Regions from separate parts of the Streptomyces sp. NBC_00239 genome, predicted to be linked through region 1. Evidence: riboswitches for the same ligand, from Rfam matches in the RefSeq annotation. Region 1 holds a riboswitch; the other holds the start of a gene.
The links. A riboswitch is a leader RNA that binds a small molecule or an ion and turns the genes downstream of it on or off. The one in region 1 is predicted to bind cyclic di-AMP.

Region 1 (5,404 bases):
GAGCCGCGCGGCTGCTGCGGCGGCCAGGGCTGGTCCGGGTCGGCCGGCACCTCCAGGCCCAGGACCTGGGCCGCCCGCAGGGCCACCCGGGTGTGCCCCTCCGGCGACAGGTGCAGCCGGTCGTCGTCCCAGGCCCGCCGGTCCTGGATCGACTTCAGGGACCACAGGTCGAGCACCGGGCAGTCGTACCGGTCGGCGATCGCCCGGACGTGCGCGCTGTACGTGGCGACCTTGCCCCGGATGTGGCGCAGGACGGGGACGCCCCGCGTGTCGAACCCGGTGGTGATCATGACCGTGCCGACCGCGCCGGTGAGGTCGGCGACGGCCGCCTCGAATCGCTCCGCGACGTCGTCGGGGTCGCTGCCCGGCCGGATGATGTCGTTGCCGCCCGCGCAGAAGGTCACGAGTTCGGGGGCCAGCTCCTTGGCCCGGGGCACCTGCTCGGCCACGATCTGGTCGAGGAGCCGGCCGCGCACCGCGAGGTTGGCGTACCGGAAGTCGTGCTCCTCGCGCCGGTCGGCGAGGAGGACGGCGAGCCGGTCCGCCCAGCCCACGAAGGCCTCACTCGCTCCGGGGACGTCGAGGCCGACCCGGCCGTCCGGGATACCGGGGCCGCCGGGCCCGCCCGGGCCGGGGCCGGGGTCGCCCACACCCTCGGTGAAGCTGTCGCCGATCGCCGCGTAGGAGCCGAAGGGGATCACGGGACCCCGTCCGGATGAGAGAAAAGTCGAATCGCCTGCCACGGGAGCACATCTTTCACCTCGCGATGTGACTTACGCGACCGTAGGAAGGGGTTGACGCGGGGTGATCTATACCACCCGGTCAGTTTCAGCCATTTGGAATACGTCAGGAATAAGAGCGGGCGCACACGCGGCCGGGGCCGGAATCCCCCTCGGATTCCGGCCCCGGCCGTCGGACGGCGTGAGCCGTCAGACGCTCACGCCCTGCGCACGCAGGTAGGCGAGCGGGTCGATGTCGTCGCCGTACGACGGCCCGGTGCGGATCTCGAAGTGCAGGTGCGGCCCGGTCGAGTTGCCCGTGGAGCCGGACAGGCCGACGGAGTCGCCGGCCGACACGCTCTGGCCGGAGGAGACGCTCAGGGAGGAGAGGTGGGCGTACTGCGAGTAGTGGCCGTCGGCGTGGCGGATGATCACCTCGTTGCCGTACGAGCCGGCCCAGCCGGCCGAGACCACGGTGCCCGCGCCGACGGCGTGGACGGTGGTGCCGGAGCCGACGGTGAAGTCCACACCGGTGTGGTAACCGCTGGACCACATGCTGCCGCCCTGGCGGTACGAGGTGGAGATGGGGGCGGACACCGGCGCGACGAACCCGGCGGCGGACTTCGAGCCGGCGGCCACGGCGGACCCGGAAGCCGAAGACGAAGAAGACGAAGAAGAGGAGTCGGCAGAGGAAGCGGAGCCCGACTCGGAGGAGCCCGAGGTGCGCGCGCTCTGCGGCGCCGCCGACTTGTGACCGGACCGGGAAGCGCGCTCGCGCTTCGGCTCGCCCTCGGCCTTGGCGCCGGCCTTCGTCTTGGCCGTGCCGCCGAGGGTCAGCTCCAGACCCGGGTGGATCAGCGACGGATCGGTGCCGACCGCCGCGCGGTTGTCGGCGTAGAGCCGCTCCCAGCCGCCCTCGAGGTTCCGCTCCGCGGCGATCTTGGAGAGGTAGTCGCCGGCGACGACGGTGTACGTGGTCGGCGCGGCCTTCGTCGCAGCGGCCGAAGCCGGCGCCTGGGCCTGGACGTGCGCCGCCGCCTGGGCCGGAACCGCGGCCGGGGCGGCCGCCTTCTCGGCGGCGTGGGCGCCGGTGGCGCCCATCAGCGGCAGCGCGAGCGCCGCGCTTCCCGTGCCGGCGGCGACGAGGCCGCGGGCCATCGGGTTGCTCTTCGGGCGGCGGTGCTTACCCTTTCCGGGCATGGCGAATTCCTCTCCGTCGCCTGCGAGGTGAGCTGTCGGGTTCGGACTGGAGATGTCCGGCCGTACGAGTACGGCTTCACCCCAAGCCGTTCCGGAGTAAAGATCCAGAACGGCGGCTTACCTGGTTCCCCCGCTCCTGCCGTACGTAATTGGTCGGATGCGGTTTCCGGGTGGCGGCAGGATTTGGCGTTCCACCCGGCTCGGCCGTGAACGTAATCGAGTTCGGCCGGGCGGAACAAGTCATGAATTCCCCAAAGGAATCGGGGAGCTGAATGATCGCCGGAATTACGGTCACTGTCCGTCTATTGCGGGCACGTAACAGCCGTCCCCACAACGGGTTTCGACTCGGACCCCCCAGCACGCACGGTCACCGTATGATCCTGCTCACGAGCGAGGGGCGGACGTGCCCGCACGCCCCTCCACATCTGCCCGACCCTTGCGGTAACTTGACGCCAAGTAGCGCAATTCGGACATAGCCCCAGGTGCCCCACTTCGCCGCAAGGAGCCCACGTGACCCAGCGCATACCGACCGAGCCCCGGCTGACCGGAGTCCGTAACTTCCGTGACGTAGGCGGCCTTCCGACCATTGACGGACGTCGGGTGCGTAGCGGTCATCTCTTCCGAAGCGGACATCTGGCACATGCCACCGAAACGGATACCGAGTACCTCAACTCGCTCGGCCTCCACACCATCTTCGACTTCCGCAACGCGTCCGATCAGGCCCTTGAGGGTGCGGACGTGGCACTCACCGGCGTGCGGCACGTGAACCTCCCGCTGTCCGACCCGGCGTACGGCGGCGACTTCTGGCGGATGGTCCGCGAGGGCGGCGTCGAGCAGCTCCGCGACATCCTCGGCGAGGGCAAGGCCGCCGCGCGCATGTCCTTCTCGTACCAGAGGATGATCAAGGAGCGGACCGCGGAGCACAGCCGGGTCGTGCACGCGATGGCCGACGACAGCGTGCCGGTGCTGCTGCACTGCGCGGCCGGCAAGGACCGCGCCGGTCTGTCCATCGCCGTCACCCTGCTCGCGCTCGGCGTCGAGCGCGACGCCATCACGGCGGACTACCTGGAATCGAACGCCCCGCACCGCCGCTACCGGGTCAAGCGCAGCGGGCCCGAGGACGAGCACAGCCCCGAGGCACTGGAGCTGCTCGGCCCCCTCTTCGACGCGCGCGCCGAGTACCTGGACGCGGCCTTCGCCGCCATCGACGAGACCTGGGGCGGGGTGGACCCGTACCTGTCCGACGGCCTGGGGCTGAGCCCCGAAACCCTGGAGCGGCTGCGCACCCGGCTCCTGGAGGAGGCCCGCTAGCGCTCGCCGCCCACGGTGAAGAGCAGGTAGACGAAGGCCGCGAAGAGGTGGCCCGCCACGACGTACACGAAGACCCGGATCGCGAGCCCCCGCGGAATCCGGTCCTCGATGAACCGGCGGGCCCCCGTCCTCGGCTCCGGGTCCGTACCGCTGGTCTCGCTGTCGTCCATGCGAGCGATTCTGTCACCGATTCGCGACGGCCTGTTTCACCAGCGTCCGGCCGAACTCCCACATCAGCCCGCCGCCGCCGTGCGCCTCGTCCATGACCTCCCGGAAGGCCGTGACGAACCGGTCGACGTCCTTCTCGTCGATCACCAGCGGCGGAATCAGCTTGATCACTTCCAGGTGGTCCCCGGACACCTGGGTCAGGATCCGGTGCTTCTGCAGCAGCGGAACGACGACCATCTGCGCGAAGAGCCCCTTGCGGGCCGCCTGCAGCACCGACCACCGGCTGCGCAGCCCGAGCGAGGACGGCCGGCCGAACTCGATGCCGATCATCAGGCCGCGGCCCCGCACCTGGTGCAGCAGCTCGTACTCGTCCACCAGCGCCGCCAGCCGGCCGCGCAGCAGGTCCCCGGTGGCCGCGGCACGCGCCACGATGTCCTCGTCCGCCATCACGGACAGGACCGCCAGCCCGGCCGCCATCGCCTGCGCGTTGGACCCGAAGCTCGCCGAGTGCACGAGCACGCGGTCCATGGACGAGTAGACCTTCTTGAAGATCCAGTCCTTGCCGAGGGTCGCCCCGACCGGCACGTACCCGCCCGACAGCGCCTTCGCCACGCACACCAGGTCCGGCTCCACCCCGGCCTCGTGCTGGTACGCGTAGAACCGCCCGGTCCGGCCCAGCCCGGTCTGCACCTCGTCCGCGATCAGCAGTGCCTTGTGCCGGTGCAGCAGGTCCTGCGCGGCGCGCAGGAAGCCCGGCGGCGGCGCGTGCACGCCCTTGCCCTGGATCGGCTCGACCACGAACGCGGCCACGTCGCCGCGCCGCAGCTCGCGTTCGAGCGCGCCCAGGTCGCCCAGCGGGATCTGCGTGTCGGGCAGCAGCGGCGCGAAGCCGTCCCGGAAACCGCTCTCCCCGTTGACCGACAGCGAGCCGGTGGTGAGCCCGTGGAAGGCGTGCGCGCAGTACAGGACCCTGGGCCGCCCGGTCGCGTAGCGCGCGAACTTCAGCGCGGTTTCGACCGCCTCGGTGCCGCTGTTGCCGAAGAACACCCGGTCCAGGTGCGGGCTGTGCGCCAGCAGCCGCTCGGCGAGCAGGCCCGGCAGCGGCTGGCAGTCGAAACGGGTGAGGTCGGCGAGCGAGGCGTCCAGGACGTCGTGCAGCGCCTTGCGGACCACCGGATGGTGCCGGCCCAGGCCCATCACCCCGAACCCGGCGAGCATGTCGAGGTAGTCGTTGCCCTCGGCGTCCCAGAAGTGCGCTCCCTCGGCCCGTACGTAGACCTTGTCGAATCCGATGGTGTGGAGCATGCGCGGGAGCTGGTGGTTGAGGTGCCGGGCGTGCAGCTCGTACCGCTCCGCACCCCGCTCGGCCAGCAGGCGCCCCAGGTCGAACCCCCCGGACCCGTCCGTCATGTGGTCATCTCCTCGTGGTCGTCGATGGTGTTCCGGGTCAGGGCCGCGCCGATCGCCCCGGCGATCTCGACCGGCGTGAGGCCGATGTCCGCGAGGACCTCGCCGCGTTTGGCGTGCGCGAGGAACCGCTCGGGAACGCCGAAGGTGCGCAGCGGTACGTCGACCCCGGCGTCCCGCAGCGCCTGGCCGACCGCCCAGCCGACCCCGCCGGTGCGGCTGTTGTCCTCGGCGACGGCGACCAGCCGGTGCCGGGCCGCGAGCGGGGCGAGGGCCTCGTCCACGGGCTTGACCCAGCGGGGGTCGACCACGGTGACGGTGACGCCCCGCCCGGCGAGCAGTTCGGCGGCCCCCAGGCACACGGGCGCCAGCACGCCCACCGCGACGAGCAGCACGTCCCCGCCGGCCCGGTCGGCCCCTTGCGGCGCGGCGGCGCCGTCGGCGTCACCGGCGGCGGTGTGCTGCGCACCGGCCCAGCGCAGGACGTCCATGCCGCCGGCCCGCCCCACGGCGGGCACCGGCTCCCCGGCCGCCTCCTTGGGGAAGCGCAGTACGGTCGGGGCGTCGGCCACGTCGAGCGCCTCGCGGAGCTGGGCGCG
Region 2 (5,404 bases), 660 kb from region 1:
TCCTGGCCCAGCCGGACCAGTCCGCGCAGCACCTTCAGGTGGGCCTCGGTGCGCCGCTGGGCGGCCCGGGCGGCCCCCAGGGGCTCCAGCATCATCCGGATCTCCAGGACGTCGGCGGCCTCCTGCTCGGTGGGCTCGGCCACGCAGGCGCCCGCGTGCCGGCGCGTGGTGACGAAGCCCTCGGACTCCAGGGTGCGCAGGGCCTCGCGGACGGGCACCCGTGAGACCCCGTAGCGGCGGGCCAGCAGTTCCTCGGTCAGCCGGCCGCCCGGCTCGAAGACACCGGTGACGATGTCCTCGCGGATGGCGGTGCACACCGCGTGCGCCGGAATACGCAAAACCGGACCTCCGCTTGTTTCCCGCCCCGCGCATCGCGGTGGGCGACTTCTGGCGATCTCTGGCGAGCTCATCCCTGCGAGCCTATTGCAGCACACCGGAATTCCCGAGGGCGGCCGGAATTGAAATCCGGTCTTTTGGCGATCCTTTGCCCGGGCGCACTGCCTTCGCCCGGGCATGCCGGCCTGCACCCGGGCACGCCGAAGGCCCCGGCTCGGGGAGCCGGGGCCTTCGGGAAGCCTGTGTGCCGCGCCGGGCGGTGTCGCGCCGGCCTCGGGCAGGGTGTCAGACGGTGACGCCGTGCGAGCGGAGGTACGCGATCGGGTCGATGTCCGAACCGTAGTCGGCACCGGTGCGGGCCTCGAAGTGGAGGTGCGCGCCGCTGGAGTTGCCGGTGTTGCCCGACAGGCCGATCTGCTGGCCCGGGGTGACCTGCTGGCCGACGACCACGTTCAGCGAGTCCATGTGGCCGTACTGGGTGTACGAGCCGTCGTTGTGCTTGATCACGACGTTGTTGCCGTAGGCGCCGCCCCAGCCCGCCTCGACCACGACGCCCATGCCGACGGCGCGCACCGAGGTGCCGAGGTCCGCGTGGAAGTCGATGCCGGTGTGGCTGCCGGAGGACCACATGGCCCCGCCGGCGTGGTACTGGGTGCTGACGTAGGAGCCCTGAAGGGGGGCGACGAACTGCAGGAGGCGCTTGCGCTCGGCCTCGCGCTCGGCGCGCTCCTTGGCCTCGCGCTCGGCCTTGGCCTTCGCCTCGGCCTTGGCCTTGGCCTCGGCGGCGCGCTGCTTGGCGTCGGCCTCGGCCTGCGCCTTGGCGGCGGCGATCTCGGCGGCCTGCGCCTGGACGGTGGCCTGGGTCTCGATCTGGCCGGCCATGTCCTCGGCGACCACGACGGTGTTGAGACCGGTGTCCTCGAACTTCTCGGGGGCCGGACCGGCGGCGAACGCGGGGCCCGCGAGAGAGCCGACCACACCCGTGGCGGCGAGGGCGGTGACCCCGGCTATGCCGGCGGCCTTGCGGTTCATGCGGCTGGAACCACGGTGCTTGCCGGTGGGTCGAGTGCCAAACGCCATGAAAAGGCTGATCCTTTCCTTCCCTCTCGCCTACCGGGTTAGCTGACGGGTTCGGAGCAGGAAGGTCTCCTACGGGCCCCCTCTGGCGAGGCGGTCCGATTCACCCCAGGGACACTTGTGGGTCCCCGGCTCCCCAGGCTCGCGCCTGACGGGGACTCGGCGATTGCTGTCCGGTGCCGCGGGTGCGGCGTGTACAGCTGACGGACAGCTGGACCGAAACTAGGCGGATCATCATCCGATCACCAAACAGACACGCGGTTTTGTGGCGTACGCCACTAGGCATAGCCGCAACCATCCCAATGAAACGGACAATTGACATGAAGTGGGGCCCTGGCGGAGATTCCGCCAGGGCCCCTGATGCTTCAGGCCGCTTCGGGCCGAGCAGATCCGCCTCCGGGCTCAGGCACCGACCACGGTCACCGGGCCGAGGCCCAACGCCCGTACCGGCTCCTCGATCTGCGACGCGTCACCCACGAGCACGGCGACGAGGCGGTCCGCCGGGAAGGCGTTGACGACCGCCGACGTGGCCTCCACGGTGCCCGTTTCGGCCAGGCGCGCGTACATCTGCGCCTGGAAGTCGTCCGGGAGCTCCTGCTCGACCTGATCGGCGAGCGTGCCCGCGACGGCCGCCGCGGTCTCGAACTTCAGCGGGGCCACGCCCACCAAGTTCTGCACCGCCACGTCCCGTTCGGCATCGGTCAGCCCGCCCTCCGCGAGCGTCCGGAGCACCTTCCACAGGTCCTCCAGCGCCGGCCCGGTGTTCGGCGTGTCCACCGAGCCGCTGATGGCCAGCATCGACGCACCGGTGCCCTGCGCCGTGGAACGAATCACCTGGCCGAAGGCCCGGACCCCGTACGTGTACCCCTTCTCCTCTCGCAGCACCTTGTCGAGGCGCGAGGTGAGGGTGCCGCCGAGGCAGTACGTGCCGAGCACCTGGGCCGGCCACACCCGGTCGTGCCGGTCCGCGCCGATCCGGCCGATGAGCAGCTGGGTCTGGACGGCGCCGGGGCGGTCCACGATCACCACGCGGCCCGAGTCGTCGGCGGTGATCTCCGGCACCGGGCGGGGCTCCGCGGTGCCGCCGGTCCAGGCGCCGAGGGTGTCGGCGAGGACCGCGTCCAGGTCGGTGCCGCCCAGGTCGCCGACGACCACCGCGGTGGCCGTGGACGGCCGTACGTGCGCCTCGTAGAAGGCGCGCACGGCCGCGGCGTCGATCCGGGACACCGTCTCCTCGGTGCCCTGGCGCGGCCGGGACATCCGCAGCGAGGCCGGGAACAGCTCCTTGGAGAGCTGCTTGGCCGCCATCCGGGACGGGTTGGCCAGCTCGTGCGGGATCTCGTCGAGCCGGTTGCGCACCAGGCGGTCCACCTCGCTGTCGGCGAAGGCGGGTGCCCGCAGCGCCTCGGCGAGCAGGCCGACCGCCTTGTGCAGGCGGGAGACCGGGACTTCCAGGGAGACCCGGACGCCCGGGTGGTCGGCGTGCGCGTCGAGGGTGGCGCCGCAGCGCTCCAGCTCGGCGGCGAACTCCTCGGCGGAGCGCTTGTCGGTGCCCTCGGACAGCGCGCGGGCCATGATGGTGGCCACGCCGTCCAGGCCCGCCGGCTCGGCGTCCAGCGGGGCCGCGAGGATGATCTCGACGGCCACCACCTGCTGGCCGGGCCGGTGGCAGCGCAGCACCGTCAGGCCGTTGGCCAGGGCGCCGCGCTCCGGGGCGGGGAACGCCCACGGCGTGGCCTCGCCGGCCTGCGGCCGGGGGTGGAAGGTCATCGTGGCTGCGGTCGCGTCGCTCACTGGGCCGCCTTCTCGGTCTCGTCGTGCTCGTCGTGCTCGTCGGTGGCGCTGTCTTCGGTGCCGGGGTCGCCGGACCCGGCGAGCGGCTCGTACACCAGCACCGCGCGGTTGTCGGGGCGCAGCCGGGCGGCGGCCACGGCCTGGACCTCCTCCGCGGTGATGTCGAGGACCCGCTCGACGGCGGTCAGCGCCAGCTGCGGGTCCCCGAAGAGCACGGCGAACCGGCAGAGTTCGTCGGCGCGGCCCGCGACGGTGCCGAGCCGGTCCAGCCACTCGCGTTCCAGCTGGGCCTGGGCCCGCTCCATCTCCTCGGCGGTCGGGCCCTCGGCGGCGAAGCGCGCGAGCTCCTCGTCCACGGCGGACTCGATGGTCGGGACCTCGACGCCGCCGGAGGTCTTGACGTCCAGCCAGCCCAGCGAGGGCGCGCCGGCGAGGCGCAGCAGGCCGAAGCCGGCGGCCACGGCGGTCTGGTCGCGCCGCACCAGGCGGTTGTGCAGCCGGGAGGACTCGCCGCCGCCGAGGACGGTCAGCGCCAGGTCGGCGGCGTCGCACTCGCGGGTGCCGTCGTGCGGCAGCCGGTAGGCGGCCATCAGCGCGCGGGCGGGCACCTCCTCGGTGATCTCCTCGCGCAGCTGGCCGCCCATGATCTCGGGCAGCGAGCCGTCGCGCGGCGGCTGCTTGCCGTCGTGCGAGGGGATCGAGCCGAAGTACTTCTCGACCCAGGCGAGGGTCTGCTCCGGGTCGATGTCGCCGACCACCGACAGCACCGCGTTGTTGGGCGCGTAGTACGTGCGGAAGAACTGCCGGGCGTCCTCGAGGGAGGCGGCGTCCAGGTCGGCCATCGAGCCGATCGGGGTGTGGTGGTACGGGTGGCCCTCGGGATAGGCCAGGCCGGTCAGCCGCTCGAAGGCGGTGCCGTACGGCACGTTGTCGTAGCGCTGGCGGCGCTCGTTCTTGACGACGTCCCGCTGGTTCTCCATCGACTCGTCGTCGAGGGCGGTCAGCAGGGAGCCCATCCGGTCGGCCTCCAGCCAGAGCGCGAGCTCCAGCTGGTGCGCGGGCATGGTCTCGAAGTAGTTGGTCCGCTCGAAGCTGGTGGTGCCGTTGAGGGACCCGCCCGCGCCCTGGACCAGTTCGAAGTGCCCGTTGCCGGGTACGCTCGCCGAGCCCTGGAACATCAGGTGCTCGAAGAGGTGAGCCAGTCCCGTACGCCCCTTGACCTCGTGGCGCGAACCGACGTCGTACCAGAGGCAGACCGCGGCGACCGGGGTCAGGTGGTCCTCGGAGAGCACCACGCGCAGGCCGTTGGCCAGGCGGTGCTCGGTAGCCGACAGGCCGCCGGTGGCGTCCTGAGCTGTGGCCGTGTGACCCATGGGCATGTGATCCCTTCGATCGCGAGAAACAGGGTTGTCTGTCAGCCCTGCCACTGTATGCAAGCGTGCCGACACCCGGAGAAGTTCCCGGTCCTCCCGGGTCGGGGTCGGCGTTGTCAGAGCGCCGGTCCACAATGGACCGCGTCAGATCACCACCTTGGTAAGGAGCCGCAGCAGCGATGGCCCGCCGCAGCACGAAGACCCCGCCGCCGGAGGATTTCGAGGAGCGGATCCTCGACATCGACGTCGTCGACGAAATGCAGGGCTCCTTCCTCGAGTACGCGTACTCGGTGATCTACTCCCGCGCCCTGCCCGACGCCCGGGACGGCATGAAGCCGGTGCACCGGCGCATCGTCTACCAGATGAACGAGATGGGGCTCCGCCCCGACCGCGGTTACGTGAAGTGCGCCCGCGTCGTCGGCGAAGTCATGGGCAAGCTGCACCCGCACGGCGACGCGTCGATCTACGACGCGCTGGTGCGCATGGCCCAGCCGTTCTCCATGCGGCTCCCCCTGGTCGACGGGCACGGCAACTTCGGCTCGCTCGGCAACGACGACCCGCCGGCCGCGATGCGTTACACCGAGTGCCGGATGGCCGACGCCACCTCGCTGATGACGGAGTCCATCGACGAGGACACCGTCGACTTCACCCCGAACTACGACGGCCAGGAACGCGAGCCGGTGGCCCTGCCCGCCGCGTACCCGAACCTGCTGGTGAACGGCGCCTCCGGGATCGCCGTCGGCATGGCCACCAACATGCCCCCGCACAACCTGGGCGAGGTCATCGCGGCGGCCCGGCACCTGATCCGGTACCCGCAGGCGGAC

Region 2: it holds a riboswitch for cyclic di-AMP, as region 1 does, so the genes downstream of both, OG764_RS10500 (M23 family metallopeptidase) here and OG764_RS07640 (LysM peptidoglycan-binding domain-containing M23 family metallopeptidase) in region 1, are expected to answer to the same signal.

The regions. Positions count from the first base shown of each region.
Region 1 covers NZ_CP108095.1:1,747,660-1,753,063, forward strand. Annotated here, with positions in the region: gene OG764_RS07635 (SGNH/GDSL hydrolase family protein) at 1-743, opposite strand, end outside; gene OG764_RS07640 (LysM peptidoglycan-binding domain-containing M23 family metallopeptidase) at 930-1,919, opposite strand; cyclic di-AMP (ydaO/yuaA leader) riboswitch at 1,922-2,085, opposite strand; gene OG764_RS07645 (tyrosine-protein phosphatase) at 2,430-3,230, shown strand; gene OG764_RS07650 (DUF6126 family protein) at 3,227-3,400, opposite strand; gene OG764_RS07655 (aspartate aminotransferase family protein) at 3,414-4,808, opposite strand; gene OG764_RS07660 (1-deoxy-D-xylulose-5-phosphate synthase) at 4,805-5,404, opposite strand, start outside.
Region 2 covers NZ_CP108095.1:2,405,245-2,410,648, forward strand. Annotated here, with positions in the region: gene OG764_RS10495 (GntR family transcriptional regulator) at 1-338, opposite strand, end outside; gene OG764_RS10500 (M23 family metallopeptidase) at 622-1,416, opposite strand; cyclic di-AMP (ydaO/yuaA leader) riboswitch at 1,429-1,588, opposite strand; gene OG764_RS10505 (M16 family metallopeptidase) at 1,816-3,183, opposite strand; gene OG764_RS10510 (M16 family metallopeptidase) at 3,204-4,580, opposite strand; gene OG764_RS10515 (DNA gyrase/topoisomerase IV subunit A) at 4,760-5,404, shown strand, end outside.